2 regions of the Cellvibrio sp. PSBB023 genome follow, and region 2 is predicted to be linked to the other one. Evidence: predicted binding sites of a transcription regulator. Region 2 holds the regulator's gene; the other holds the start of a gene.
What was found. The regulator sigma-54, encoded in region 2, starts transcription at its own class of promoters, with help from an activator protein. The targets are predictions, from matches to a motif close to TGGCACANNNNTTGCNNT.
Positions count from the first base shown of each region.

Region 1: a site for sigma-54 is predicted at 12,266-12,283, ahead of atzF (allophanate hydrolase). Genes of this name have one in related genera too.

Region 1 is NZ_CP019799.1:133,459-148,868, forward strand. Features, by position in the region: gene urtE (urea ABC transporter ATP-binding subunit UrtE) at 1-329, opposite strand, end outside; gene urtD (urea ABC transporter ATP-binding protein UrtD) at 347-1,159, opposite strand; gene urtC (urea ABC transporter permease subunit UrtC) at 1,159-2,310, opposite strand; gene urtB (urea ABC transporter permease subunit UrtB) at 2,454-4,142, opposite strand; gene urtA (urea ABC transporter substrate-binding protein) at 4,277-5,575, opposite strand; gene B0D95_RS00665 (GntR family transcriptional regulator) at 5,779-6,501, opposite strand; gene uca (urea carboxylase) at 6,619-10,239, opposite strand; gene atzF (allophanate hydrolase) at 10,403-12,205, opposite strand; gene B0D95_RS00680 (deoxyguanosinetriphosphate triphosphohydrolase) at 12,550-13,962, shown strand; gene B0D95_RS00685 (hypothetical protein) at 13,985-14,941, shown strand; gene B0D95_RS00690 (PA3496 family putative envelope integrity protein) at 15,002-15,205, opposite strand.
Region 2 is NZ_CP019799.1:2,106,244-2,121,653, forward strand. Features, by position in the region: gene B0D95_RS09330 (YhcB family protein) at 1-500, shown strand, start outside; gene B0D95_RS09335 (trypsin-like peptidase domain-containing protein) at 641-1,765, shown strand; gene hisD (histidinol dehydrogenase) at 1,844-3,151, opposite strand; gene hisG (ATP phosphoribosyltransferase) at 3,254-3,889, opposite strand; gene murA (UDP-N-acetylglucosamine 1-carboxyvinyltransferase) at 3,903-5,168, opposite strand; gene B0D95_RS09355 (BolA family protein) at 5,277-5,522, opposite strand; gene B0D95_RS09360 (phospholipid-binding protein MlaC) at 5,745-6,368, opposite strand; gene B0D95_RS09365 (KpsF/GutQ family sugar-phosphate isomerase) at 6,689-7,660, shown strand; gene B0D95_RS09370 (HAD family hydrolase) at 7,693-8,232, shown strand; gene lptC (LPS export ABC transporter periplasmic protein LptC) at 8,237-8,848, shown strand; gene lptA (lipopolysaccharide transport periplasmic protein LptA) at 8,835-9,395, shown strand; gene lptB (LPS export ABC transporter ATP-binding protein) at 9,401-10,126, shown strand; gene B0D95_RS09390 (RNA polymerase factor sigma-54) at 10,280-11,932, shown strand; gene hpf (ribosome hibernation-promoting factor, HPF/YfiA family) at 12,033-12,323, shown strand; gene ptsN (PTS IIA-like nitrogen regulatory protein PtsN) at 12,395-12,844, shown strand; gene rapZ (RNase adapter RapZ) at 12,857-13,726, shown strand; gene B0D95_RS09410 (HPr family phosphocarrier protein) at 13,730-14,002, shown strand; gene yjgA (ribosome biogenesis factor YjgA) at 14,152-14,670, shown strand; gene motB (flagellar motor protein MotB) at 14,744-15,410, opposite strand, start outside.

The sequences.
Region 1 (15,410 bases), 2.0 Mb from region 2:
AAGCGGGATTTATCCTTGCGTGCCCCGAGTGATATTTTCAAGTTCTCTTCCACCGTCAGCAGTGGAAATATTTCACGGCCTTGAGGTACAAAACCTATACCACCGCGCGCACGGTTTTCCGTCGAGAGTTTGTTGATATCATAACCGTTAAGGGTAATGACGCCATCGCGCACGGGCAATAAACCGGTGATGCATTTAAGCAGGGTGGTTTTACCAACGCCGTTGCGACCAATCAAACAGCCACAGGTGCCCTGTTTCAGGTTGAGTGATAAATCCCACAGGATATGACTTTGGCCGTAATACTGATTGATGTTTTTTATTTCAAGCATGATTTTTTATCCCGATGTTATTCGCCAAGGTAGACTTCAATCACTTTAGGATCATTTTGTACCTGATCCATAGTGCCTTCCGTGAGCACCGAGCCTTGGTGTAGTACCGTGACTTTGCGCGCGATAGAGCGCACAAATTTCATGTCGTGTTCCACCACAATCACCGAGTGTTTACCTGCAAGCGATAATAAAAGTTCAGCGGTTTTTTCCGTTTCTTCACCGGTCATACCCGCGACAGGTTCATCTACCAATAAGACTCGCGGGCTTTGCATCAGCAACATGCCAATTTCCAGCCACTGCTTTTGTCCGTGGGATAAAGCGCCTGCATTTTTGTAACGATGTTCGGCCAAACCAATTTGCAGTAGCACTTCATCGATACGGTATTTTTGTGCTGAATTCAATTGTTGGGTGAGTGTCCACCACACGCGCTTATCTGCTGCTGTTGCTAGCTCCAGGTTTTCATACACGCTGAGCGCTTCAAAAATAGTGGGCTTTTGGAATTTACGGCCAATACCGCCGCGTGCAATTTGATGCTCGGATAATTCCAGTAAATTAATTTGCTGCCCAAAATATACACTGCCTGCATCAGGTTTGGTTTTGCCTGTGATCACATCCATCATGGTGGTTTTGCCAGCACCATTGGGGCCGATAATACAGCGCAATTCACCTTCATCGATATAGAGGTTTAAATTATTCAGTGCGCGAAAACCATCAAAGCTAACGGTTACACCTTCTACGTACAAAATGGTACCGTGAGTGGTATCCAGTGGGGCACCAAAGTTAGGGTCATTCTGGCCGAGGCTGCGACGAGCTTGTGAAAAAATATTCATTACACTGTCTCCTTGGTCGCTGCTGTCGGTTCAGTTTTTTCGGTATCGCTGGTTTCACTTGTGGCAGGCGCTTTTCTGAAACGGCTGAATAAACCTACCAAGCCTTTCGGTAATACCAAGGTTACAATCACGAACAGTGCGCCCAGTGCAAATAACCAGGTTTCCGGTGAGTAAGAGGTGAAAACCGTTTTTCCATAGTTAACGGTAAATGCACCGACAATTGCACCAAATAAAGTACCGCGCCCACCGGTTGCTACCCAGACCACCAACTCAATTGAATTAAGCGGTGAGAATTCACCGGGGTTAATAATGCCTACTTGCGGTACATAAAGTGCACCGGCAATACCGGCGAGCATGGCCGAAAATACAAACAACCACAGCTTGTAGGATTCCACTTTATATCCACAAAAACGGGTGCGACTTTCCGCATCGCGGATAGAGACAATAATTTTCCCCATACGCGATGTCACAATATAGCGGCAGGCTATGTAGGCAAAAATCAACATAAAACCGGAGGCTAAAAATAGCGAAATGCGGGTGCCGTTAGCTGCAATGGGAAAGCCGAGAATATCTTTAAAATCCGTCAACCCGTTATTGCCGCCAAAGCCCATTTCATTGCGGAAAAATGCAAGCATCAAGGCATAGGTTAGCGCTTGGGTGATAATGGAAAAATACACACCGGTCACGCGCGAACGAAAAGCCAACCAGCCAAAGATAAAGGCGAGTAAACCGGGAATGGCAATAACCATCAACATGGCAAACCAAAACATATCAAACCCCTGCCAGTACCACGGTAATTCTTGCCAGTTTAAGAACACCATAAAATCTGGCAGTAATGGGTCGCCGTATTGTCCGCGTGGGCCGATTTGTCGCATCAAATACATGCCCATGGCATAACCGCCGAGCGCAAAAAAAGCGCCGTGACCGAGCGACAAAATACCGCAGTAGCCCCAGATTAAATCTACCGCCAGTGCGAGCAGGGCATAACATAAAAATTTACCGAGCAAGGTGACGGTAAAGGTGGATACGTGCAGTGCCGATGTCTCAGGCACCAGGATATTGCAAATGGGCACTAGCACCATCGCTAATAAGACCAGCCCCAGCACAATCATGCCGCCGCGATCACTGAGTAATAAACGTTGGGTTAACATTTGATTCTCTCTTTTAAAATTTCTACGTCATTCGCCAATGTGCCGTTTGCAATTGCGAATGTTGGGGTTCGTTCCTCACCGCCAACCTACAAGGTGACGTTTGCTCCTCCCCTTTGCAAAAGGGGAGGCGGGGAGGGGATTGATTAATCTGCCGCCGCACGACCTTTCTGCGGGAAAATTCCCTTGGGGCGTTTTTGAATAAATAGAATCAGCAATACCAATACCAATACTTTGGCGAGCACCGCACCAGCATAGGGTTCTAAAAATTTACTGATAATGCCTAAGCCCATGGCGCCAACCAGTGTGCCCCATAAGTTGCCTACACCACCAAATACCACCACCATAAACGAGTCGATAATATAGGCTTGGCCGAGGTTGGGGCCGACGTTAGTCAGTTGTGAGAGCGCAACACCGGCGATACCGGCAATGCCAGAGCCGAGGCCAAATGTCATGGCATCAACCCAGCTTGCGCGTACACCCACGGCGCGAGCCATGGCACGGTTTTGCGAAACGGCGCGGACTTTTAATCCGAGTGAGGTTTTTTTAAGGATGGCGAGCAATGCAAAAAATACAATCAAACCAAAGATAAAAATATACAAACGATTGTAGGTAATGGAGAACACCGGATTAATAACCAGCGAACCGCTCATCCACTCAGGTAATTCCACGGCGCGATTCAGCGGAGAAAAAATACTGCGCGCTGCCTGTTGCAAAATTAAACTGATACCAAAGGTAGCGAGGAGTGTTTCCAGCGGGCGGCCGTACAAAAAGCGAATTACTCCGCGTTCTATGGCTATGCCTACCAAGCCAGCGACAATAAACGCAGCGGGAATAGCAATCATTAAACTGTAGGCAATTTGATTGGGGAAAAGCTGTTGCACCACCCAGGTTACATAAGCGCCGATCATCATTAATTCACCGTGCGCCATATTGATTACGCCCATCACACCGAAGGTAATGGCCAAGCCAATAGCCGACAGCAGCAATACCGAGCCCAAGCTCAGGCCAAAAAATACATTTTCGGCAAAACGAAAGGCGGCGATACGATCCTCAATGGATGCCAGCGCGAGCTGTGCCTGTTGCTTTACTTTTGCATCGCTGTCGTTGTTGGCAATATCCACCAGGGCGGTACGCACTTCCTGCTGCAAGCTACCGCGCAAAATTTGAATGGCATCCAGGCGAATTTGTTGTTCGCTGCTTTGTAAATTCATTAGCGCCACTGCTGCGGCAATCGCCGTGCGCACATCGTCATCGGGTTCGGTTTTTTGGCGCTCTTGCAGCAGGTTAATGATATTGTCATCAACACCATCGGCAATCATGCGGTTTACCGCATTCAAGCGCACGCTGGCTTGTTTATCATTTAAGTTCAATGCGGCGAGCAAGGTACGTAACTGGCTGCGCATGGTGTTATTAATCGGAATACGCTTAAGGTCACTGGTATCGCCGGTAATTGCTTCGCCGTTCAGGGCATTCACAAACTTGCCGGATTTAATCGCGATAGCAACCAGCGGATCAGTGGATTTAGTGGCGTAAAGTGTTCCTTGTTGCAATGCAGCGATCACACTGGCAACACGGCTATCGTTAAGCTGCGCTAATTTTTTTGCGGTTTGTGCGCGCTTGGGCAAGCTACCTTGGGTTAAGGCTTTGGTGAGCGTATCAAATTCACTTTCGGTTGTTGTGGTTGCAGCGGGCGACTCTACTGCGCTGGATGCTTCCGATGTAGTGAGGGCGGTATCGGTTTCTTGCGAAAAGACCATGGTTGAATGGCAGAGTGATAAAAGTACCAGCAGTTGCAGGTGCCATCTTCCAAGCGGCTTGAGTAGGTTTCGCATAGTCTTGTCTCTGTAAAAACACATATAAATAATGGGTAATTCTTTTTTAATTTTTTGGTTTTTATATGCAGGGTGAATAACACGGTTAATGCTATTCACCCTGCATGTCACGCAATCACGCTAAGGTTAAGGTATTAGTGAGCGGCTGCAGCGCCCAAACATTTTTTGGTTTTGGTGTTGTAGTTACCGCACTTCAGTTTGATCCAATCGGATTCCAGATCTTTTGAACCTTCAAGGTAATCAGACCATGCATCGCCTGGAACCAAGCCATCGGTTTGTGAAACAGTGAGGAATTGACCATCTTCCTGAATTTCGCCAATCAATACTGGTTTGGTGATGTGATGGTTTGGCAACATTTTGCTGATGCCGCCAGTCAGGTTGGGTGCTTCAACGCCGATGATGGCATCAACCACTTTGTCAGTGTCAGTGGTGCCGGCTTTCTCAACCGCTTTTACCCACATATTGAAACCAATGTAGTGTGCTTCCATTGGGTCGTTAGTTACACGCTTGTCATTTTTGATAAAGGCTTTCCATTGTTTGATAAACGCAGCGTTAGCAGGATTATCTTCACTCATGAAATAGTTCCATGCCGCCAAATGGCCTACCAATGGCTTGGTGTCGATACCGGAGAGTTCTTCTTCACCCACAGAGAAGGCAATAACCGGGATATCTTCAGCGGTGACTTTTTGGTTGCCGAGTTCACGGTAGAAAGGTACGTTGGCATCGCCGTTAATGGTGGAGACTACGGCTGTTTTTTTACCTGCTGAACCAAAACGTTTGATGTCAGACACAATGTTTTGCCAATCGGAATGACCGAATGGTGTGTAGTTGATCATGATGTCTTCTTTGGCAACACCTTTGGATAGCAAATAAGCTTCCAGAATTTTGTTGGTGGTGCGTGGATAAACATAGTCAGTGCCCGCCAATACCCAGCGTTTTACTTCCATGTCATTCATCAGGTAATCCACCGCAGGGATGGCTTGTTGGTTTGGTGCGGCGCCGGTGTAGAACACATTGCGTGAAGATTCTTCACCTTCGTATTGCACGGGATAAAACAGAATGCCGTTCAATTCTTCAATAACAGGCAATACAGACTTGCGTGATACTGAGGTCCAGCAACCGAAGATTGCGGCTACTTTATCTTTGGTCAACAATTCACGGGTTTTTTCTGCAAACAATGGCCAGTTGGATGCCGGGTCAACTACAACTGCTTCCAGTTTTTTACCGAGCAGGCCACCTTTTTTATTTTGCTCTTCAATCAGCATCAACATGGTGTCTTTCAGAGTGGTTTCTGAAATGGCCATAGTGCCAGAGAGCGAGTGAAGTACACCAACCTTGATTGTTTCTGCCGCCGCCGCACTAAACGAGGCGATGGTTAAGCCGCAGGCGATACCGAGTGCCCCGACATGTTTTGCTATCTTCTTCAGCTTCATGGGTCTTTCTCCTAGATGGTTTTAATGACTCAGTGGTTTTTCAATCCAAGCATTCATACAATCGTGAATGCTATTTTTTCCGGTAACGCCTTGTGTATAACGCTTATGGTGGGCGACAAGATTTTCTTCCCTGATCCGGCTTATGTGCTTCAGGCATAAATCGGTCGTCGCTCTTATAGGGAGCGGTGTTGCTAACTAAAAAACTATTCGCTATCGGCCGGGTGTTGTTGCTGTGCTTCGTACAACATATGCAAGGTGATTTTCCTCACTTCGGCCTTACTGGCTTCAATGTGTGTTTTTAAATAACTTTTTGCGTCTTCTGCACGACGTTCAATAATGGTGCGCAAAATCTTGGCGTGTTCATCGTAAGTGGCTTCAATACGATTACGCTGGGTGAAATCAATACGGCGAATAATGCGTAGCCGCTCGGTAATTTCATGGTGAATACGGGCCATTTCCATATTGCCGGTTGCTTCAATAAGTTGTTCGTGAAAACGCTCATCTAACCCGCACACGGTTGGGCCATCTTTTAAGCGATCCTCCGGCTTGACTAACCAAATGCGCTTTACATCTTCCAAATCCGGTGCGGTTTCCATTTCACACAGTTTTTTGATGGCAGCCAATTCCAAAACAATGCGAACGTCATAGAGTTGTTCAAATTTTTTGAAATCAAAGGGGTTTACTTTCCAGCCACTGCGAAAGGAAACATCCACATAACCTTCACGTTGTAGTCGCGCCAATGCTTCGCGTACCGGAGTGCGACTGGCGGCAACACGTTCAGCAATTTCATTTTCACTAAAACGATCACCTGGAACCAAACGGAAAGAAAAAATATCGTCTTTGATAATCTGGTAAATCCGCTCCGTTAAATTGGTGCGGGGTTCATCCGCTTTCTTTTTGGTTTTGTCGGTTTTGATAAGTTTCATGGGTTTCTCGTAGGTTGGTGGTGAGGAACGAACCCCAACATAAGCAACGCGTAAATGTTGAATCCTGTCATGTTGGGGTTCGCTTCGCTCACCACCAACCTACGTCCGTGTTTCAAATTAATCTGTCTCAAGCACCAACAACAAATCCCCTGCATTCACTTGCTTGCCCGGCTCGCAATGAATTGCACTGACCTTTGCGGTGCGGTCGGCGTACACGGAGAATTCCATTTTCATCGCTTCTACAATTAACAGTGGCTGATCTGCTTCCACTAATTGACCCGGTTCAACCAGAAGCTTCCAAATGTTGCCACTGATATCGGCTGTCACAGCGTGACCGTCAACTTCAATCGGATTAGTGTTTACTTTGGCTTGCAGAGCCGCATCTACATTTTTTTCTTCATCCGCTTGCCATAGCGCGACTTCTTTAGTGAAAGCCGCTTGTTGTTTTTCTTTGAATTCGGCAATGCTTGCAGCATTGTCTTGCAAGAATTGTTCGTGCTCGGCGAGGCTGAAATAATCTTCTTCGATGCGCAGGCTTAAACGGCCTTCGCGGAATGCTTCGCGTTGTGCGGTTAATTCTTCTTCGGTGACTTCGTAGTAGCGCACACGGTCAAAGAATTTTAATAGCCAAGGCTCACCATCTTTGAAGATCGGATTTTTTAGGAATTTATTCCAGATCGGCAGTGTGCGGCCAACCAATTGGTAACCGCCGGGAGAATCCATGCCGTAAATACACATGTAAACGCCGCCGATTCCCACGGTGCCTTCTGCTGTATAAGTGCGCGCTGGATTGTATTTGGAGGTGAGCAAACGATGACGCGGGTCAACCGGTACGGCGCACGGTGCACCGAGATAAACATCGCCCAAACCCAACACCATGTAGCTGGTTTCAAACAAAATTTGTTTTACTTGCTCGACGGAATCAAGGCCGTTAATACGACGCATAAATTCAGTGTTGCTCGGCAACCAAGGCGCTGTATCGCGCACCGACTGACGATAGCGGGAAACCGCATCCAGAGTTGCCGAATCTTCAAAGGCCATTGGCATATACACAATGCGACTCGGTACTTTGGTGTCACGTGCGTCGCCGAGTGTTTCTTCAATCACTAACAACTGATTGATTAATTGTTGTTGATGGATAACGCGGCTATCGTAATTAATTTGCAGTGAGCGAACCCCTGGCGATAATTCAATCACACCATTAATGGGTGATGCTTTTAATGCTTCCATCAACGCATACACACGCAAGCGCAAACTCAATTCAAGAATATTGTCGCCGTATTCGAGCAGAATATATTTGTCTCCTGCCTGACGATAACTCACCAATGGGCGGCTGCCCTGCGGTTGCAATGCTGCAACGATACAATCAGAAATGGTGTTTTCCGGTTTAACAATCGGTGCGAGTAACACTTGCGGCTGTACGCTCAGGTTTTCAATTGCACGATCGGTAGATAACTCCAACGCGAGTGCGGCATCAAAACTCAAGCGTTTAAAACGAATTTTATCGCCCGGTTTTACCTGGCCGACTTTCCACAACTCTGCTTTAACGATAGTTACCGGGCAAACAAATCCACCGAGGCTGGGGCCATCTTTGGTGAGGATTACCGGCATATCGCCAGTGAAATTAATGGAGCCAACGGCGTATTCAGTATCGTGTATGTTTGAAGGATGTAATCCTGCTTCGCCGCCGTCACTGCGAGTCCATGTGGGTTTGGGGCCATTCAAACGAATACCCAAACGGTTGGAGTTGTAGTGCACTTCCCATGCGGTTGAAAAAAACATATCAATCGCATCTTCAGTGAAAAAATCTGGCGCACCGTGTGGGCCATAAAGCACACCGATTTCCCATTCATTAGGGTAGGTTGGGATTAATTCTTTCGGCGCTGCTGCTGCTTCGTAAACTGGTGCAGGAGTTGTGCAGGCTGCGATTGCCGGATTGCTAATCGGCAACATATCAGTCGCGCGCAAGGTGCGACCTGCGTGGCCGCCGAATTGACCAAGTGCAAAGGTAGAGCGGCTGCCTAAATACACGGGGACATCAAAACCATTGCGCACTGCAAGGTATCCGCGACAACCTTGGTCGGCTTTGCCCACTTCCAGAATTTGTCCGGCTTTAATGGCAACCGGTTGCCAGAATGGAATTAATTCACCATCAATTTTTGCAGGTGATGTCGCACCCGTCAGCGCGATGGTTGCATCGCGATGGAATTTTAATTTCGGCCCGATGATGGTGTATTCAAGCGCGGCTGCACTTTCATGGTTGCCCACAATACGGTTGGCCAAACGGAATGCGTAATCATCCATCGGGCCTGAGGGTGGAACACCAATGCTCCACAAACCGACGCGACCGGGGTAATCCTGCACGCTGGTGTAAGTACCAGGCTGTAATACTTCTACAACGGGTGCTTGATATTCAAAGCTAGCTAATTTATTGGTGGCAACATTGCCGCTGCCAAAAAAATCCGTTGCGATAATTTGACGCAAGTAATCCAAATTGGTCGCAATACCTGCTGCGCGCGTTTCGTTCAACGCGGTTTTCATTTTGCTAATCGCATCAGCGCGATCTTTACCGTACACAATAATTTTGGCGATCATTGGATCGTAATAGGGCGATACTTCAGTACCGGTCGAAACCCAGGTATCGATACGTGCCGATTCGGAAAAGTGAACGTCGGTTAATACGCCCGGTGATGGTTGGAAATCGCGCACTGGATCTTCAGCATATAAACGTACCTCAATCGCAGCGCCTTTGGGATTGATTTCAATATCCAGTTTTGGCGGAGTACCGGCAGCGGTGAGGATCATCCACTCAACCAGATCTACACCAGTGCAAGCTTCAGTAATGGGGTGTTCAACTTGCAGGCGGGTATTTACTTCCAAAAAGTAAAACGCATCGCGCGCGGCATCGTAAATATATTCAATGGTACCAGCAGAGCGATAGTTAACGGCTTCGCCCAAGCTTTTGGATGCGGCCAATAATTTATCGCGGGTGGCAGCGGGTAAATTGGGTGCAGGAGTTTCTTCAACCACTTTTTGGTTGCGGCGTTGCAGGGAGCAATCGCGTTCACCCAATGCAAGTACGTTACCTTTACCATCACCAAAAATTTGTACTTCTACGTGGCGGGCGTTATCGACAAAGCGTTCGAGAAATACACCGCTGTCACTAAAAAAGTTTTGACCTAAACGTTTTACACTTTCATAGGCGGCGATTAGTTCCGCTTCGTTGTTGCAGCGCGTTAAACCAATACCACCACCACCGGCGGTGCTTTTTAACATTACTGGATATCCCAGTTGTGCTGCAGAGGCTACGGCATCATCAAGCGATGCCAATAAACCGGTTCCGGGAGTGAGCGGCACACCGGCTTTTTCTGCAATTTCACGCGAGGTGTGCTTTAAACCAAATTCGCGAATTTGTGCGGGGGTTGGACCGCAGAAGGCAATACCTTCCGCCTCACATTTTTCGCAGAAGGCAGCATTTTCGGACAGGAAGCCGTAACCTGGAATAATTGCTTGCGCGCCAGTTTCTTTGGCAGCGGCGAGTATTAAATCTGCCTTCAAATAACTTTCTGCCGCCGTATTGCCTCCAAGACAAACTGCTCTATCACATGCGGTGACGTGCGCTGAATTACGGTCTGCATCAGAATAGACTGCGACAGATTCGATGCCCATTTTTTTCAGCGTTTTGGCAATACGCACCGCGATTTCTCCGCGGTTGGCAATAAGTACGGTCTTCAACATGATTCTTCTCCGGCTGTAATTCTCTTTTGTAGGTTGGTGGTGAGCTTGCGAACCCCAACACGACATTTTTAATTTCTTGCGATACTAGTGATGCTTTGTCGGATTACTTTCTTGTAGCCTTACATGGTCATGTTGGGGTTCGTTCCTCACCCCAACCTACGCATCATTTTTGTAAGGATTTGATATAAGCCCGCCATCCACCCAAATGCGTAATATCGGTCGCGCCATTTACGGCGGCGCCTTCACAAATAAAGCCTTTTACTTCACGGCCATCGTGCAAACTCAAAGTACCTATACCCAGTGGTGCAGGAATTAATGCAACAAAACTTCCGAAGTGGTGCAGTGGGACATCCCACAATTCCACAATAATTTCGGCGCCCTCGGTTGAGCGAATCAAACCTGGCTTGGGTGGTGTGGTATTGGGTAATGCAAATAAACGGTAATTGTTGGCGGTGTAAGTGCTCTCAACAAAAATGGCATTGCGTTCTTGCAGTTGCACATTGAGCGGCATACCGGTCAAATGCGCTCCGACAACGGCGAGGCGTACATAACCTTGTGGCGGCGTGTTTTTTAGCGCGAGTGCGGGGGTGGGTTTGCCCGTAGCACCGAGTAATAAATTAACGCTGCTGTGCCATTTTTTTCCGAAGGCAGCGAGTGCGGCGTCTTGCCATGCGGGGGCAATCAAGGTGATGCCGAATGGCAAGCCGTCGGCGCGCATGGTTGCAGGCAGCGCGAGGGCAGAGCAGTCGGCGAGATTCACAAAGTTGGTGTAGGTACCCAGTTGGCTATTAACGACAATAGGATCGGCGTTGACTTCGGCAATTGTTGGATGACGCGGTGATGTCGGAACCAAAAGCGCATCAACATCTTTCATTAGCAATTGTATTCCGCGTGCGAGATCAGCACGGCGATATTCCGCTTGGTAGGCGTCAGTCGCGGAAAAATTTACTGCATTTTCAACAATGCCGCGCACGACGTCATTCATGTCCGCGGCGTGCTCTTGCATAAATTCGGCAATGGCTGCGTGACGCTCCGCCACCCAAGGGCCGCCATACAATAATTGCGCGAGGGTGAACATCGGCGTGAAATCGATGGTGACTAACTCCGCACCAAACGCAGAAATATTTTCCAGTGTTTCCAGCCATGCTGCTTCGGCTTGTACATCGCCGAACCAGTTTGGTGATGCAGGAATACCAAAACGAGGTTTGTTGGAAAAATAAGTTGCGGCGGCCGGAGCTGTGCGTGAGTAACCGTCAGTGGGATCAAATCCTTCCATCACACTGGCAACGGTTTCTGCATCTTCCACTGTGAGTGCAAATACAGATACACAATCCAGGCTGCGACATGCGGGTACAACACCTGTGGTACTGAAATGGCCTTTGGTGGGTTTTAATCCAACGATGTTATTGAAACCGGCGGGTACGCGGCCGGAGCCTGCGGTGTCTGTGCCCAAACTGAATGGCACCAGGCCTCGTGCAACTGTGGTGGCAGAGCCGGAGCTGGAGCCGCCGGACACATAATCTGCGTTAAATGAATTGGGTACGGCGCCGTAAGGCGAGCGAGTGCCAACCAAGCCAGTAGCAAACTGATCCAAATTGGTTTTGCCCAGCACAATTGCACCGGCTTGCTTCAAGCGCGCTACGCTGGTGGCATCGCTCTCGGCGATATAGGTAAATGCAGGGCAAGCGGCGGTTGTCGGCATGCCGGCAACATCAATATTGTCTTTAACCGCAAACGGAATTCCGTAAAGCGGGAGTGTGGTTGCATCGCCAAGGCTGGCCAGCGCAGTCAGTTGCGCTTCAATCTCCGCGCTGGAAACAATATAAATCCAGGCCGCATCCTCCGCCTTGAGTTGCGCGCGAAGGTTCAGCAGCGCATCGCGCGCTTGCAAGTCTCCACGGCGATAGGCATCGCGCCATTCAGGAATTGTCCAGCCAGTAGTTAGGTAATCGTGCAACAGCGTCATTGTGGTTCCTGCGTATGAATCTGAAATACAATCTTGGATACAAGATTGCTTTTCAGAGGTTTTGCAGAAACTGTGCCAAGCGAAAAAAAACCTGCTTGCAGGGTGGGAGAAAGGAATAAAACTCTATTAATTTCATTGGTTTAGTGCCATCAGTAAATTGTCGATAGCTCTGTTTTTAATCATTGTTGAGCGTTAACTGTGTGCGCTCTCTTTGTGCGCTTGAACCTGTGTTTTGAGACAAGCTGGTGCGTTTATTTATCTTGTTTTTTATAAAAACCAAGATGCTTCGATGTTATGGGCATACAGAACGCAAGGCATTGTCTAGAATGGTGGCCTATGCCTGAATGTTATTAATGCCTATTGGCTTTATTGAGAGAAAGTGGATTTTTATGGCGATGAACTGGAACCAACTGCTCTGCGCGGATCGTTTGGGTAAGCGTGTGGCAAAGCATGAGGAAGGGCGTTCGCCCTTTCACTCGGATCACGACAAAATTATTTTTTCCGGGGCTTTCCGTCGTCTCGCGCGCAAAACGCAAGTGCACCCTATGGCGACTAACGATCATATCCATAATCGCATGACACACAGTTTGGAGGTGGCTTGTGTGGGGCGCACGCTCGGTATTCGTGTTGGGCAGGCATTGAAAGACAAAGGTGATTTGCCTGCGCATATCTGGCCAACGGATATTGGCGATATAGTGCAGGCAACCTGCCTGGCACATGACATCGGCAACCCGCCGTTTGGCCATACGGGTGAAGATGCAATCCGTAACTGGTTTCAAAAGGAGGGCGCTGAATTTCTAACGGATTTGTCGCCCTCCGAGCAGGATGATATTCGGGTATTTGAAGGCAATGCGCAGGGCTTGCGTGTGTTGACTACTTCCGAGTATCACCAGTTTCATGACGGTATGCGTTTGACCTATGCAACGCTTGCGTCCTCTATTAAATACCCCTGGACATCATCACCCACGGTATTGGGGCAGCGCCCGAAAGATACCAAGTACGGAATATTTCAATCCGAGCTGGAACACTTCCATGAGATCGCGCAAAAAACCGGGCTGATTGAATTGGGGCACGATTGGTATTGCCGCCATCCGCTGGTGTATTTGATGGAGGCGGCCGATGATTTTTGTTACGGCATTATCGATTTAGAAGATGGTTTGGAGATGGGGATTCTCAACTGGGCTGAAATTTATGAATTGTTGCACCCGGTAATTGCTGATTCCCCGCAGCTTGGTGACTTGGAGCGCTTGCTGAAAAAAGTGAATGATGGTCGCAAACCGGCATTGGTGCGCGGCAAGGTAATTGATGCTTTTATCAATGCCGGCACTTCCGCGTTTATTAAACATCAAGATGCATTTTTACGCGGGGAAGTGCAGGGTGATTTAATTTCGCTGTGCGATCCGAAAGTGCGCAACGCTGTACAAGCGGCAAAAGATTTAGCCAAACGCAAAATTTTTAATCACTCGCGTCGGGTTGAGTTGGAGATTGGCGCTTATGCGGTGATTGGCACTTTGTTAAATACGGTGTGCTCTGCCGTTTATGCATCGCTCGGCGACCCGGCGCAAATGACCTACAAAGATAATCGCGTTATGGCGTTGATTGGCGAAAACAATTTTCACCCGGATGTAAGCAACAAGGCGCACAACTATAAATACCTTGCATTGATGGCGGTGATTGATTTTATCAGCGGTATGACCGACAACTATGCTACAAATCTTGCCAAGCAATTTAACGGCATGGGCCATTCAGCCTACTAAAAAAACGGATGTTAGTGCCCCTATGTTAAATGCAATTTTATCGCCAGTGGCGGCGCGCAGCGTGGTGGTATTGTGCGCGGTGTTATTGGTGTTGGCCGCGCCCTTATTTTTTGTGGGCGGGCCGGATTGGGTATCTTCAACGCTCTTAAAAAACCTGTGGAATTTTGGTCATGTGGTTTTTTTTGCGTTGCTGTTAGTGGTGGTGCAATGGTTTGTACCACTCACCCATTGGCACCAGTGGCTGGGTGTTACTTTATTGGCCTTGTTGCTGGGGGCGACAGTTGAAGTGGTGCAGCATTTTGTGGGGCGCTATGCAAGCTGGGGAGATTTATTCAATAACCTGGTGGGGGTATGGCTGGGTTTGTTTTGGGGGCAGCACCTGGGCGCGGCGCGGCACCCAAACCGGGTGCGATGCGCGCGCGTGTTGAGCCTGTTATTGATCGGCCCGGCGCTGTGGCTGGTGCTAGAGGCGGCTTGGGCCGAGTTGAGTTTGCGTCGTGCGTTTCCGCTGGTGAATAGTTTTGAATCGCGAGCGGAGTGGCAGCAGCTGGTGTTTAATCCTGAACGCATAGGCTTACAGCCAAGTACAACGGCCGTCAGTCATGGCGAGCAATCCCTACAAGTGGATCTGATGGCTGGCGGCTATTCCGGGTTGCGTTTGCGAGTGTGTTATGGTGATTGGCAGGGCTTCAATGTGGTGGCGATGGATTTGTTCAACCCTGAAGCCGACCCTATGTCGTTGGTTTTGCGCTTATCCGATGTGATCCATGATCGCGGCGATAACCATTATGATGACCGTTTTAATCGCGCGCTGCTGTTGCAGCCGGGGTGGAACAGGCTGCGTTTTGCCATCGCCGATATAGCACGCAGCCCCAAGCAGCGTAGTATGCAGTTGGATGCCTTGTGTAACTTGGGAATCTTTGCGGCAGATCTACCGCGGCCGCGCCGTTTTTATCTGGATAATATCCGGCTGGAATAACGGGCCCACAAAAACAAACCGCCGATAAATCGGCGGTTGTGTGACTGGATGCAAGAACGGCTAAAAATCCAGATCAGAAATATCGTCGTATCCGAGCTGATCCTTAATGCGACGACGCTCCAAGCGATCTTCGATTTTGCGACGCATTTCCAAGGTGTGCTGGCTGGCTTCTTTGCCAGTCAGTTTTGGTGTTGCCTCTTCATCATCGGTTTCGATGCTATCACTTATAAGATCAGTATCCGGTGACTCTACATCAACTGACATAAGACTACTCCAACATTGATAGAGAGAAGGTTTGGCGTCGTTTCCCGCAGAGGAAAAATTGACCCGCGCTATTTACCATAGCCCATTAAAAAACAAAAGAAAAATCTTGTTCGGCAAGCGAGATTTTTCTTTTTACCTTGGCGCCAATCTGGGTTACAAAGCGCGCCTGTGGCCGAGGTGTGAAGCCGGTATCAGGTGCAAGATT
Region 2 (15,410 bases):
CACTTAGTACCCTTATTATCAGTGGTTTGGTTTGCTTGCTCGCCGGTGGTGGTATTGCCGCTTTTATTCTTTACACATTCCGTGCACCACTGCTGGGCCGCGACCTGGAACAGCGCCTGCATCAGGCCGAAACTACCCTGCAAAGCTATCAGCGCGATGTAGCAGAACACTTTGCACAAACATCACAGTTGGTTAACAACCTGACACAATCCTATCGCGATGTGCATGAGCATCTGGCCAATGGCGCCTTAAAACTGGCAACGCCTGCTATTAGCCGTCAGATTCTGGACTCTGCCAACAGCGGATTGGGTGGGGATACAAAATCCTACATCAGTGGACAACACATTGAGCCGCCACGCGATTGGGCCCCCAAAACACCAGGCACCAAAGGCACGCTCAGCGAAGACTACGGCTTGCGCGATGATCACACTGACAGCTCGCCCCTGCCAACAGAATCAGCAGACGACTATGATTTTGATGGCAAAGCTAACCGCTATTAAAAGCTGAATAAATGCGCGCAACGGATTAGTCGCGCATTGCTACACACCTGAGTTCATTCACAGGATGTCGAACACAAGTAGAACCCCGCATTTAGCGGGGTTTTTGTTGGTCTGGTCACTGCTCGACGGAGATGCTTTTAATGTCCTTACAACGCTTGCTGCAGTTTATAGGCTGGCCGATTACCGCAGGCGTTATCATTGCGTTACTTGCTCTTTTGTTATTTCCGCAGCTACGCGGTAACAACGCACCAGTCCCACAACCCCAAGAACCCAAATATCCCGTCGGCGTAGTTTCCTATGCAGATGCCGTCAGCCGCGCGGCGCCCGCCGTGGTAAATGTGTATACCGAAAAGCGCGTTGTGCAGCGCTATCAGAACCTCTACAACAATCCGCTCTATCGCCAACTTTACGACAAGTCCAATACACCACAGCAACAGCGCATGCAAAACACCTTGGGCTCAGGTGTTATTGTCGATGCGCAGGGGCACATACTCACTAACAAGCACGTAGTAAATGGTGCCGACAAGATTTTGGTGTTGCTCTACGATGGCCGCGGCGCCTCCGCCGAATTAATTGGTACAGATCCGGAAAATGATTTAGCGGTATTAAAAATCAACACCGAAAACCTGAGCCCCATCACTATTGGCGACTCCAACAATATACGTGTAGGCGATGTGGTGCTCGCTATTGGCAACCCATTCGGGGTGGGCCAAAGTGTGAGTCAGGGAATTGTCAGCGCAACAGGTCGCTGGAATTTAGGCATTAACAGTGCAGAAAATTTTATCCAGACAGATGCTGCCATTAACCCGGGAAACTCAGGCGGCGCATTAATTGACGCTCACGGTAATTTGATAGGCATCAATACCGCCATGCTTGATGAAACCGGCGCATCGGTTGGAATCAGCTTTGCAGTACCCGCAGAAAAAGCCATGAATTCGCTGCGCCAGATTGTCGAGTATGGCGAGGTGCGTCGCGGCTGGCTGGGCTTGGCCATTAATTCACTTACCCATGAACAAATCAAAGAACTGGGCATTAATGGTTTGGTAGTAACCGAGATAGAAAGCAAAAGCCCCGCTGAAAATGCCGGCTTTCAAAAAGGCGATATCATCACTCATATTGATGGCGTCGCGCTAATTGACGCCCCCTCACTGTTCAACTCCATTCGCAATATCCAACCGAATGCAGAAATTACCTTCAGAGTCGTGCGCAATGGCGAGTCGAGAGAATTAAAAGCGATTGCAGGCTTCCCTCCCACCAAAACCTGATTTGCAACATTTTGCATAATCAATCAAATAAAAAATGGGCGCACACTGGCGCCCATTTTTAATACTGCAGACGTTTTGTTAATCGATAATACGATATTCCGCCGAGCGCGCATGCGCCTCCAGATATTCACTACGCGCCAACACTGATGCAGTTTTGGATAAGACCGACGCACCGGCAGCAGAGCACATAATAATCGAGCTGCGCTTTTGAAAATCATACACACCGAGTGGCGATGAAAAGCGCGCAGTGCCGGAAGTAGGCAACACGTGATTGGGACCAGCGCAATAATCGCCCAACGCCTCTGGAGTAAAGCGCCCCATAAAAATGGCACCCGCATGGCGAACCTTTGGCAGCAATGCTTCAGGATCTGCAACAGACAACTCCAAATGCTCAGGTGCAATGCGATTGCTCACAACAATTGCCTGCTCCATATCGGCAACTTTAATTAACGCGCCGCGATTTTTTAGCGATACGCTCGCAATGCTTTCGCGTGCCAGCGATGGCAACAATCGCCGAATAGATTCTTCAACCTTATCCAAATAATGCGCATCAGGGCACAACAAAATCGATTGAGCCTGTTCATCGTGTTCGGCTTGGCTAAACAAATCCATTGCAATCCAATCCGGATCCGTCAAACCATCACACACCACTAAAATTTCCGAGGGGCCAGCGATCATATCAATCGCTACCTGACCAAACACCGCACGCTTGGCGGTGGCCACATAAATATTGCCAGGACCGACAATTTTATCGACTTTTGCAATGGTTTCAGTACCGTACGCCAGTGCAGCAACTGCCTGGGCACCACCAATGGTAATCACACGATCCACACCGGCAATTGCCGCCGCCGCCAACACCATGGGGCTAATCTCACCATCGGGCGCAGGCACCACCATGGTCAACTCATCAACACCCGCCACCTTCGCCGGAATTGCATTCATTAATACCGATGAAGGGTAAGATGCCTTACCGCCGGGTACATACAAACCAACGCGCTCCATGGCAGAAATTTGTTGCCCAAGCACAGTGCCATCCGCTTCGGTGTAGCGCCACGAGCTTTGCAACTGGTGCTGGTGATAATTGCGGATTCGCTCGGCAGCCACTTCCAATGCCGCGCGCTGCTCGGCACTGATTTGCGTCAAGGCATACTGCAATTGCGCAGGCGTGACTACAAAGTCGTTAATACTTTGCGCAGTACGGCGATCAAACTTATTGGTGAACTCCACTACGGCGGCATCACCGCGCGTTTTTACTTGATGCAAAATATCATCAACCACCGAGGCAACTCGGGTATCGCTTACCGATTCCCACGCAAGCAACTGATCAAGGCGCAGATTAAAATCGCTTTGGCTGGCATCCAAACGGGTGATGATAGAGTCAGACATGGAATTCTCTTTAAAAACGGTGAACTAGAAAAATAATAAGTTGATCATGCAGCCTATCCATTGCAAATACACATTGACATTTGCAATAGACGGTATAGAAAATTAATTGACCGCTACGGCCTTGGCGATATGGTCGATGATAGTTTGGATTTGTACGTGCTTCATTTTCATTGAGGCTTTATTCACAATCAAACGCGAGCTGATATCCGCAATAAAATCGCGCGGCTCCAAACCATTGGCGCGCAGCGTGTTACCTGTATCGACAATATCCACAATTTCATCGGCCAAATTCATAATCGGCGCCAGCTCCATAGCACCGTACAGCTTGATAATATCGGTCTGACGCCCTTGGGAGGCATAATATTGCTTGGCAATATTCACATACTTGGTCGCCACACGAATGCGCCCCGCAGGCAGTGATTCACCTTTTACGCCAGCCGTCATTAATTTACAGCGCGCAATATTTAAATCGAGCGGCTCATACAATCCCTCAGCGCCGTTTTCCATCAATGTATCTTTGCCGGAAATACCCATGTCCGCCGCACCAAATTGCACATAGGTGGGTACATCAGCGCCGCGCAACAACAGCAGACGAACATGGGCCTGCGTGGTATCGAATACCAGCTTGCGGCTCTTCTCCATGTCCTCCAGCGGCTCAATGCCCGCTGCTGCCAGCAGCGGTAATGTCTCTTCCAGAATGCGCCCTTTGGTGAGCGCAATTGTCAGGGTTTGGCTCATAGCATCCACCTTCTTACGACCCTTTTACGCGGCGCACACTTGCACCGATGCTTTGGAATTTTTGTTCGATGGCTTCGTATCCACGGTCAATATGGTAGATACGGTCAATCAGGGTTTCACCGTCAGCGACCAACCCGGCAATCACCAAACTGGCGGATGCACGCAGGTCTGATGCCATAACGGGTGCCGCCTTCAAACGCTCAACACCGGTCACAATGGCGGTGTTGTGCTCTAATTCGATGTGCGCCCCCATACGGTTTAATTCGGCCACTTGCACCAGGCGGTTTTCAAAAATTGTCTCGGTAATATGGCTTACACCATCGGCGACGGCATTCATCGCCATAAATTGTGATTGCATGTCGGTAGGGAATGCGGGGTAAGGTGCCGTTTTCAAACTGACAGCCTTGGGGCGCTTACCGTGCATATCCAGCGTGATCCAGTCCTCGCCCACAGCAATATCGGCGCCTGCTTCCTGCAATTTTAATATCACCGCCTCAAGAATATCGGCGCGAGTATTGGTCAGCTTGATGCTGCCGCGTGTGGCAGCGGCGGCAACCAGATAAGTGCCGGTTTCAATACGATCCGGCATCACGGCGTATTCACAGCCATGCAATTTATCAACGCCATAAATCGTCAGGGTCGAGGTGCCTATACCTTCAATTTTTGCCCCCATGGAGACCAGCATATTTGCCAGATCCACGATCTCGGGCTCGCGCGCAGCGTTTTCCAGTACGGTTTTGCCATCGGCCAATACCGCAGCCATCAGCAGGTTTTCCGTACCGCCAACGGTGACCATATCCATCAGGAAGTGACAACCTTTCAGGCGACCATTGGAGCGGGCGCGGATATAACCACCATCAATTTCAATAGTTGCCCCCATGGCTTCCAGGCCGCGGAGGTGAATATCCACCGGACGCGAACCAATCGCACAACCGCCAGGGAAAGAAACATTGGCTTCACCGTAGCGAGCCAGCAAAGGCCCCAGCACCAGAATGGAGGCGCGCATGGTTTTCACCAACTCATAAGAGGCGGTGTAGGAGCTAATCGTATTGGGATCGACAATCACTACGTGATCGCCTTCGATCTTGATGGTCAACCCCAAGGTCAGCAGCAACTGCACCATTGTGGTCATGTCTTTTAGATGCGGGACATTGGTCAGCCGCACTTCACCATCTGCCAATATAGAGGCCGCCAACAGAGGCAAACCGGCATTTTTAGAACCGGAAATACGAATTTCACCAGAGAGCGGCCCGCCGCCCGAAATCAAAAACTTGTCCATTACCAACCTGAGAATAAAAGAAATGTGCGCACCAAGGCGAATACGCGGCGTCAACCGTGATGACGACTGAAGATCACCGCAAAATGAAGGACGGCCCTGTCGTAAGACTTACTGCTGCGCCTGCCACTGCTCAGGCGTAAACGATTTGATGTAATCCACCGCATGGATACTGCGATCCGCAAATTGCGCACTCAGGGTTGCAAGCACCAATTGCTGCTTTTTCACTGGAGTAAGACCCGCAAACGCAGGACTAACGATCACCAGACCAATATGGTCGCCCTGCACTTCTACGGACTTGACATCGCAGTCTGGAATTTGGCTTTCAATCAGGGCTTTGATTTGTTCGGCTTGCATAGTATTTCCCGGCAGAGGCTAAGGTCGCACCCAATCAGCACCGGGGCATGCTCTAGCATCACGGCACTGTTGGCTGGACTGAATGTAGCGATAAGTAAATAAGGCGCGGAGTTTACCGGAATGTCGCCCATATCGCACTTAAAAAACCATGATCCAAAACGCAAAACCCCCAGCCATTGGCCAGGGGTTTTGCGGTACCACAATCGGTGATCAGACTATGAATCAGGCATCAACCAGCCAGTTAGCGATCACCTGATCCAGATCGCCATTGTGCTTTTTCAGGCCAGCCTTGAATTGACCGCTGAAGGATTGCCCCAAATTTACACCATTAAGAATAACGTTGATCAGCTTCCACTCGCCCGTTTTCCCCTGCACCATGGTGTAATCCAGCTTGTGGTTGGCGCCATCGGCTGTCAGCTCTTGCTTCACCACTACGCGCTTCGGGTTTTTAGGATCGGCAGTAACGCCTGCCAGAGTAACTTTGCTATCGGCATAGCCCAGAATACCTTTGCCGAGTGATTTCACCATGCCATCTTTAAAGACCTTCAAAAATTGCTCGCGCTGTGCGGCAGTTGCCTTGCCGTAAGTCGCTTTACCCATAACCGATGCTGCGATAAAGGGGAAATTCACTACTTCATCCAGCACCTTCTCGACTTGTTTGAAGTAAACATCATCGGCTGTTTTAGCGGTATTTTTCGCTTTGACCAAGCCAAACAGTTCTTGCGCAACCGATTCAACGATCACTTGTGGTGCCTGGGTTGCATCGGCAGCCTGTGCTGACTGCAAGCCAAACAATAAAAATAAGCCCAAAACAGCACCAGAAACGTTGGTGAACAGATATTTCATTGTAAAACCTTCCATTAAGTGAGTTGTATTCATTCAGTCAAAATGACCTCAGGCCTGGATTCAGCGCACCGACACTCGGACAGCATTTATTCCTGATGGTGCCATTCTTTTCGTTTTTAAGGGTATTTTGGATGTGATGGCTGATTAAACCAAAGGGGAAATTAATTGAACCTGAAGGCCCGGCAAGCAAGTTCATGGCGCGCACTATACCATTTTGCCATTACAGGGGATAAGCAATAGCATGGAAAAAACAGCACCTTAAGCCTCACCTTGGAGGGCATCACCGCTATAATGCCTTCCCGCACTTCAGGAACCGCCCTATGTCTGCATTCGATTATGTTAGCTCTGCCCTACGGACTATTCGCCTTGAAGCGGAAGCCGTTAGCGCATTGAGCGAACGCATTAATGGCAGCTTCACCAAGGCCTGCGAACTGATCATGGCCTGCAATGGCAGAGTAATAGTGACGGGCATGGGCAAGTCCGGTCACATTGGCAAAAAAATCGCAGCAACACTCGCCAGCACTGGCACTCCTGCGTTCTTTGTTCACCCAGGCGAAGCGAGCCATGGTGATTTGGGAATGATTACCCGGCAGGATGTTGTGCTCGCCATCTCTTATTCGGGCAGCTCCAATGAGGTTGTTACCCTGCTGCCGCTGTTAAAACGCGCCGGGGTAAAGATCATCAGCATGAGTGCCAATGCCCAATCGACGCTGGGCGAAGTTGCTGAGGTTAACTTGGATATCAGCGTTGTACACGAAGCCTGCCCGCTCGACTTGGCCCCCACCTCCAGCACTACCGCCACCTTGGTAATGGGCGATGCGCTTGCTATTGCCTTGCTGGAAGCACGTGGCTTTACGGCTGAGGATTTTGCTTTTTCACACCCGGGCGGCGCACTCGGGCGCAAATTATTACTGCGCCTCACGGATGTCATGCACTCTGGCAGCGACATCCCTCAAGTATCACCCGACACGCCATTGCTTGAAGCATTGATGGTGATGTCAGAGAAAGGCTTTGGCATGACAACAGTCATGAATAACAGCGGTGAACTGCTCGGTATCTTTACCGATGGCGACTTACGTCGCAGTATTGATCGCGGTGTAGATGTGCGCAGCGCCAAAACAGGCGAGCTAATGAATACCAACCCCCGCATGCTGCGCGAAAACACCCTGGCAGCCGAGGCACTGGCAGTCATGGAAGAGGCAAAAATTAACGTACTACTGATCAGCAACGAACAAAAACAGCTCGTTGGTGTCGTAAAAATCAATGACTTGTTGCGCGCCGGCATTATTTAATGCCGTCACTGCAAGCTGACCTGGAACAAAGCATGAATCCCGAATTACGCGAGCGCGCGGCGCAAATCAAACTTTTTTTATTGGATGTGGATGGTGTACTGACCGATGGTCGCCTCTATTTCAGCAATAGCGGCGAAGAGTTTAAATCCTTCAGCACACTGGATGGACAAGGCATCAAAGCACTCCAAAAGACTGGAGTGAAAGTCGGCATTATTACCGGCAGAACCAGCAACCTGGTTGCCAGACGCGCCAAGGATTTGGGTATCGAAATTCTGGTGCAGGGCCGCGAAGACAAGTGGGATGCACTGCAAGAAATACTGCAACAGCACAGCTATGCGCTGCATGAAATTGCCTTTATGGGTGATGACTGGCCAGACCTCACCGTCATGACACGGGTTGGATTGGCATTCACGGTAGCCAATGCCCATACCAGTGTCGCCCAACGCGCGCACTGGCAAAGTGCCGAGCGTGGTGGCGAAGGCGCCGTGCGTGCTGCTTGCGACTTGATTATGCAAGCACAAAATACATTTGATGCTGCCCTGAACACCTACCTCATTGGAAACAGCCACTGACACCATGACTCTTTTGCAGCGCGCCCAATACCTACATCAACACATTCCAGGCCCCTGGCTAATCGCTTTCGTCCTGCTAGTGTGCTTCTTTGCCTTTTCGCTCCGCCAAAAGGACGATCCGCAACCTGCCACCTACGATCCACGCGGCTTTCCCCAGTACTATATGAAGTCGGTAGAAACCCGCGAATATAATTTGGGTGGTCAGTTGCGCTACCAACTCACTACACCGCAAGTTACCCACTTTCAACTGCAATTGGATGCACCATCGGCGGAAGACTATACCCACATAGAACAACCCGTGATGCTATTCCTTGATGTCGATGGCGGTGCTCCCTGGCAGGTTACTGCCAATACCGGGCGCAGCGAATCCAATGGCCACTTGATTCGTTTGCTCGACGATGTATTGATTCAGCAACAAACCCACAGCAATGGTTTGGTTCGCATCACCACTACCGAACTTAACTTGCACACCAATACACAATTCGCGCAAACCGACAAAGCTGTTAACATGCGCAGCGCAAAAGGCCAGATGGATGCAATAGGAATGGAAGCCGATCTGGCAAAAAGTTGGCTGACGTTAAAGTCACAGGTTAAGGCTGCTTATGAACCACGCTAAAATTCCGCTCAACATATTTCCCCTACTTATCAGCCTGTTATGTGCCAGCACAGCGTGGGCATTGCCCACCGACAAACATGAAACCATTCGGGGCTCTGCTGATAACCTGACCGTCGACCAGAAAAATGGTGTGGCCACCTACACCGGCTCTGTTGAGATTCGCCAAGGCTCACTCATCATTAATGCCGACTCCATTATTATTCACACCAATGCCGAAGGTGGTGTGGAAAAAATGATCGCCACAGGTAGCCCGGCAAAATTCAAGCAGCAACCCGATGCTGAACAGGGGATTGTAACGGCGGCAGCCAAGCAAATTACCTACACCCCCAACAATGAACACCTGCTATTAATAGAGGATGCATCCGTTGAGCAAAATGGCGCCGTCATGAGCGGCCCCCACATAGATTACGATTTAGTGAAAGAAGTCATGAAGGCAGAAGGCGGCAGCATTAAAGGTGAAGGGCAGCGAATTGAAATTGTTATCCCCCCAAAAACTGCCAGACCAGCAGAGCCACAAGCTTCCTCATCCACTGCCACCGATAACTGATTCCTATGCCTAGTTTGCACGCACGCCACCTCGCCAAAAGCTACAAAAAACGCAAAGTCGTTATCGATGTATCAATCACCGTAGAAAGCGGTCACATTGTTGGCTTACTGGGCCCTAACGGCGCCGGAAAAACCACCTGCTTTTATATGATTGCCGGTCTGGTACCAGCGGACAATGGCAGCGTACTGATTGATGATCGCGATATTACCCAACTCCCCATCCATGGCCGCGCCCGCGCCGGAATTGGTTATTTGCCGCAGGAAGCTTCTATTTTTCGCAAACTCACCGTCGCCGATAACATTATGGCGATCCTCGAGACCCGCAAAGACCTGAGCCGCGAAACACGCCTTGAAAAACTGGAGGCACTACTCAATGAGTTTCATATCACCCACATTCGCGATAGCTTGGGCATGGCCCTCTCTGGCGGTGAACGCCGTCGCGTAGAAATTGCGCGCGCGCTGGCAACTGACCCCAAGTTCATCCTGCTTGATGAACCCTTCGCCGGGGTAGACCCCATTTCCGTAAATGACATCAAAGAGATTGTCCGACACCTCAAAGACCGCGGCATCGGCGTATTGATTACGGATCACAATGTGCGTGAAACCCTGGATATCTGCGAAACCGCCTACATAGTCAGCGAAGGTCATATTATTGCGGAGGGCGATGCTGATACTGTCCTCAGCAATAGCAAAGTCCGCGAGGTTTACCTGGGCGAACACTTCCGGCTGTGATGAAATCCCACCAACAAACAGCTTGACATTTAAGTTTCTTTATACTCTAGGCATAAAGCTTGCTTACAGATGTTGCTTGCGGCGCAAACCCTGACTAAACTCCACCTAACAGATGTTTTCCATCCCGCGTTATAAGGGTTTGTTGCTACAACAATGAAACAATCTCTCCAGCTTAAACTCGGCCAACAGCTGACAATGACCCCCCAATTGCAACAGGCAATTCGCCTTCTGCAACTGTCCACACTGGATCTACAACAGGAGATTCAGGAAGCCCTCGAATCCAACCCGATGCTTGAAGTTGAAGAGAGCTTTGACTCATCAGCCAGCAGCACCGATTACGAAGGCAGCGAACAAGACAAGATTGACTACACCCGCCAACAGGAAATTGCCGCTGAATCCGGCACCGACAATAGCGCGGACTTTAGCGCAAGCGATAACTTCTCCTCAGCGACCAGCGACAACTTCAACGAGCCCGGCTATAGCGAAACCGAAAGCTTTGGTGACAGCGAAGGCTTTACTGATGGGGAATCCTTTGGCGATAACGATGTCTATGGTGAAGGTGAGAGTTTTAGTGCCGACAGCGGCGACTGGAGCGATTCAATCCCCAGCGACCTGCCTGTAGACACCAGTTGGGACGATGTTTACCAAACCTCATCCACCGGAAATTCCAGCAATTACGACAACGAAGACAGTGACTTTGAAAGCCGTCGCGCAGTAACCGATTCACTCTACGATCACCTGATGTGGCAACTCAACCTGACACCCATGTCTGATCGCGACCGGGTTCTGGCTATGGCGATCATCGACGCAGTTGAGCCCAGCGGCATGCTTTCCATCACCCTTGAAGAAATATTTGAAGGCATGCGCGGTGATTTTGAAGAGCTGGAGCTGGATGAAGTTGAGGCCGTTCAACACCGCTTACAGCAGTTTGATCCCTGTGGCGTTTGCAGCCAGAATCTCTCGGAATGTTTATTGGTGCAACTGCAGCAATTCGACCCGAAAACACCTTTTTTGGATTCAGCAAAGCTGATCGCCAAACAGTATTTGCCCTTGCTGGGAAGCCGCGACTACCGTCAATTAATGCGGCGTACCAAATTGAAAGAGGCGGAATTAAGTCAGGCAATCGCTCTTATTCAAAGCCTGAACCCGCGCCCGGGCGATATTATCGCCAGTGGTGATACCGAATATGTAGTACCGGATGTATTTGTAGAAAAACGCGATGGCCGCTGGATTGTTGAACTGAACCCGGAGATAGCACCACGCCTGCGGATCAATTCCAACTACGCTTCCATGGTGAAGCGTGCCGATTCAAGTAGCGATAACACGTTTCTCAAAGATAACCTGCAAGAAGCCCGCTGGTTCCTGAAAAGTTTGCAGAGCCGCAATGAAACCCTACTCAAAGTAGCAAGCTGTATTGTGGAAAAACAACGTGGCTTTCTTGATTACGGCCCCGAGGCGATGAAACCACTGGTGCTGCACGATATTGCAGAAATTGTAGAGATGCACGAATCCACTATCTCGCGCGTGACTACCCAGAAATACATGCATACCCCACAGGGAATCTTCGAGCTGAAGTATTTTTTCTCCAGCCACGTGAGTACTGACAGTGGTGGCGAATGTTCCTCAACGGCAATTCGCGCCATCATCAAAAAATTGGTGAGCGCCGAGAACCCCAAAAAACCGTTGAGTGACAGCAAGATTACCGACCTGCTCGCCGAGCAGGGAATACAAGTAGCTCGTCGGACCATTGCGAAATATCGCGAATCGCTGAATATTCCGCCCTCCAACGAGCGTAAAACAATTTAATTCCTAGCCCTATAAATACGAAATTCGGAAGAAAAATCATGGATGAGCTGTTGGGTTGTGGTAACCACAACCATTTTGTTTCTATCGAGAGGAAGTATCTATGCAAATAAATATCAGTGGTCATCATCTGGAAGTTACCGATTCGCTAAGAGACTATGTCAGTAGCAAAATCGAGCGCTTAAGCCACCACCACGATCGCATTACCAGTACGCATGTCATCCTCTCTGTCGATAAATTAATTCAAAAAGCAGAAGCCACTATTCATGTCAGCGGTAAAGATTTATTTGCCGATGCTACCCATGAGGACTTGTATGCTGCGATTGATTCTCTGGCCGATAAATTGGATCGCCAACTGATTAAACACAAAGAGAAGATGCGCAGCCATCGTTAACCCACGCTATGCAGCGGCCCCAGTGGCCCGCTGCATTCAACATTGTGAGATTCCTGGTAATCACCCTAGCCATGCAAATTCAAACTCTTATCAGCCCTGGCCGCACGCTGTGTGGTATCGAAGGCGGCAGTAAAAAACGCGCCCTGGAACTATTGGCAAACGCCATTGCACAGGATGTCCCCGGTATTGATGCGGACGACTTGTTTCGCCGCCTGATTGGCCGCGAGCGCCTTGGCTCAACCGGTATTGGCCACGGTATTGCCATTCCCCATTGCCGGGTAGAGAACTGCAGCGGCACTATAGGCGCACTGATCACCTTGGTAGACCCGATAGACTTTGACGCCATAGATTCACAACCCGTTGATATTCTGTTTGCCATGCTGGTTCCCGAAGACGCGCATGACGAACACCTGCAAACACTTGCCGCGTTGGCGGGTGCACTCAACAATGCCGACTATCGCCAGCGCTTGCGCAATGCCGATAGCGATGCAGCGCTTTATCAAGCAGCGATAACCCCCTGACAGGTTAATAACATGCATCTGGTGATTGTGAGTGGGCTCTCGGGTTCAGGAAAAAGTACAGCGCTTCACGTCCTTGAGGATGTGGGGTTTAACTGTATTGATAACCTGCCAGTCAGCCTACTGCCTGCACTGGTGGCACAAATACAAATTCACAAGAATGATCAGCAGCGTTTTGCAATCGGCATTGATGTGCGCAATGCCTGGCAAGACCTGAGCATATTTCCGCAGATGATCAGCACGCTGAAAGAGGCTCACCTCCCCTTTCAGACCTTGTTTCTGGATTCACAACCCGCTGTACTGATCCAGCGCTTTAGCGAAACGCGCCGCAAGCACCCACTATCGGATAAGCATACTAGCCTTGAAGAATCCATCTCCGCTGAACAGCATCTGCTGGAGCCTATTCGCGACTGTGCCGATCAGGTGATTGATACCAGTCATCTGAATTTGCATGAATTGCGCGATCTGGTGAAAGAGCGGGTGGTAGGCCGTAGTGAATCCACCATGGCAATCCTGTTTGAATCCTTTGGCTTTAAACACGGTGTGCCCGTGAATGCCGACCTGGTATTTGATGCACGCTGCCTGCCCAATCCTCACTGGAAGCCCAATCTGCGCCCGCAGACGGGTCAAGATCAGGAAGTGATTGAGTTTCTGGAAGAGCAAGTTACAGTCAAGGAAATGTATGATGACATTGAACATTATCTGACGCGTTGGTTGCCGCGCTATCAAGCGAACAACCGCAGCTATATTACGATTGCTATAGGCTGTACGGGCGGGCAACACCGCTCGGTGTATCTGGCAGAACGCCTGCAGCGTCATTTCAATCAGAGTTTTAGCGATGTGCAGGTGCGCCATCGCGATATCAACAAACACAAAAAACACTAAACCATGCCAATCGAAACGCTCGACATCATTAACAAGCGTGGGCTTCACGCGCGCGCCGCCGCCAAGTTTGCCACCCTGGCTAACCAATTTCAGGCCAGCGTTCAGGCTCGTGTCGGTGAAGGCCTTTGGGCTGATGCCAAAAGTGTCATGTCATTAATGCTGCTTGCCGCCAGTTGTGGCAGCCGTTTGGAAGTCAGCACTGAAGGTGCTGATGCCGATGCCGCGATGAATGCCATCAAGACACTGATTGCCGATCGCTTTGATGAAGGCGAATAAATACTCTATTGTTAAGCCAAAGCGGTTGTAGCTACCGCCGTTGTGCACTAAGCTGCGCGACCTTTTACCCTATTTCCCTTTCTGTCGGTAATACGCTCCCTGGATACGTAAAACTGATGGCGACTCCTTGAGCAAAAACAGATATTCCTATGGTTTACAACTACGACGACATCAATCCCGATGACTACATCCTCAGCAAATCGCAAGTAAAACGCGATATGCACGCCCTGCAGGCACTGGGTGAGAGTCTCATCGATATGAATGAAAAGCAGCTCGCCAGCATCCCACTGAGCGAAGAAATGCTCGATGCGATCTACATCGCCCGCAAACTACCACCGAAAGAAGCTCGCCGCCGTCAGGTTCAATATATTGGCCGCTTGATGCGCGAAGGCAATCATGAGGAGATCAAAGCGGCAGTAGAGAAAATGCAAAACCGCAGCGATCAATACGTGCATCGTCAACACCAGATTGAGCGCTACCGCGACCTGTTAATTGAAGGTGATAAGCAGATATTCCAAACCCTGGTGACCTCCTGTCCGGGTATTGATGTACAGCATTTGCGCCAACTGATTCGCGCGGCCCAAAAAGAGCGCGAAGAAAACAAGCCGCCCGCCAATGCGCGCAAACTCTTTGGTTTTATTCGCGATCAGCTCGCCACGCAAGATTAAGCATATCTCTATGCACAATGAAAAAGCCCGGACATGATCCGGGCTTTTTCATTGTGGGCGACAGACAATCTCACTAGGGCGCATTTGCCGCATCAATGGCATCATTCACTTCCGCCGGGGACAAAATCTTGGGACCCGCAGGTGGCTGAGTGAAGGTATCACTGCTATTGATCAGCTTACTACTGTCGATACCAACTCCACTTCCCAAGGCATCTGCTACTGCTTTTTTGAGCACAATAATCGCAATGCGGCGATTAATCGGTTCATTGGGGCGATCAACCAAGAAGGGCGCTGCCGAACCCATGCCCTGCACAGTTGCCACCTTGGCCTCAGGGTATGTACCCTCCAATAAAGCACGCCGCGCAGCGTTGGCACGATCCGCAGAAAGCTCCCAGTTGGTATAGGTCGCCCCGGCCCCATAGGGGGTTGAGTCTGTATGCCCGGTAATACTGATTTTGTTCTGCACCTTATTCAGGATGGGTGCCAGCGCATGCAACACATCCACTGAGTAGGACTTAAGGTTTGCACTACCCACATCAAACATCGGGCGCTGATCCTTATCCACAATCTGGATACGCAGACCCAGTGCAGTGAAATCAATAAGAATTTGATCCTTGATTTGCTGGAACACAGAATCGAGGGCATTAATTTCTGTTTCCAACTGTTTCTTCAATTCTTCCAACTGCTGATTTTCGATGCGCTCCATCTCTTTCTTGAGTTGGTCCTCACTCATCTCTTGT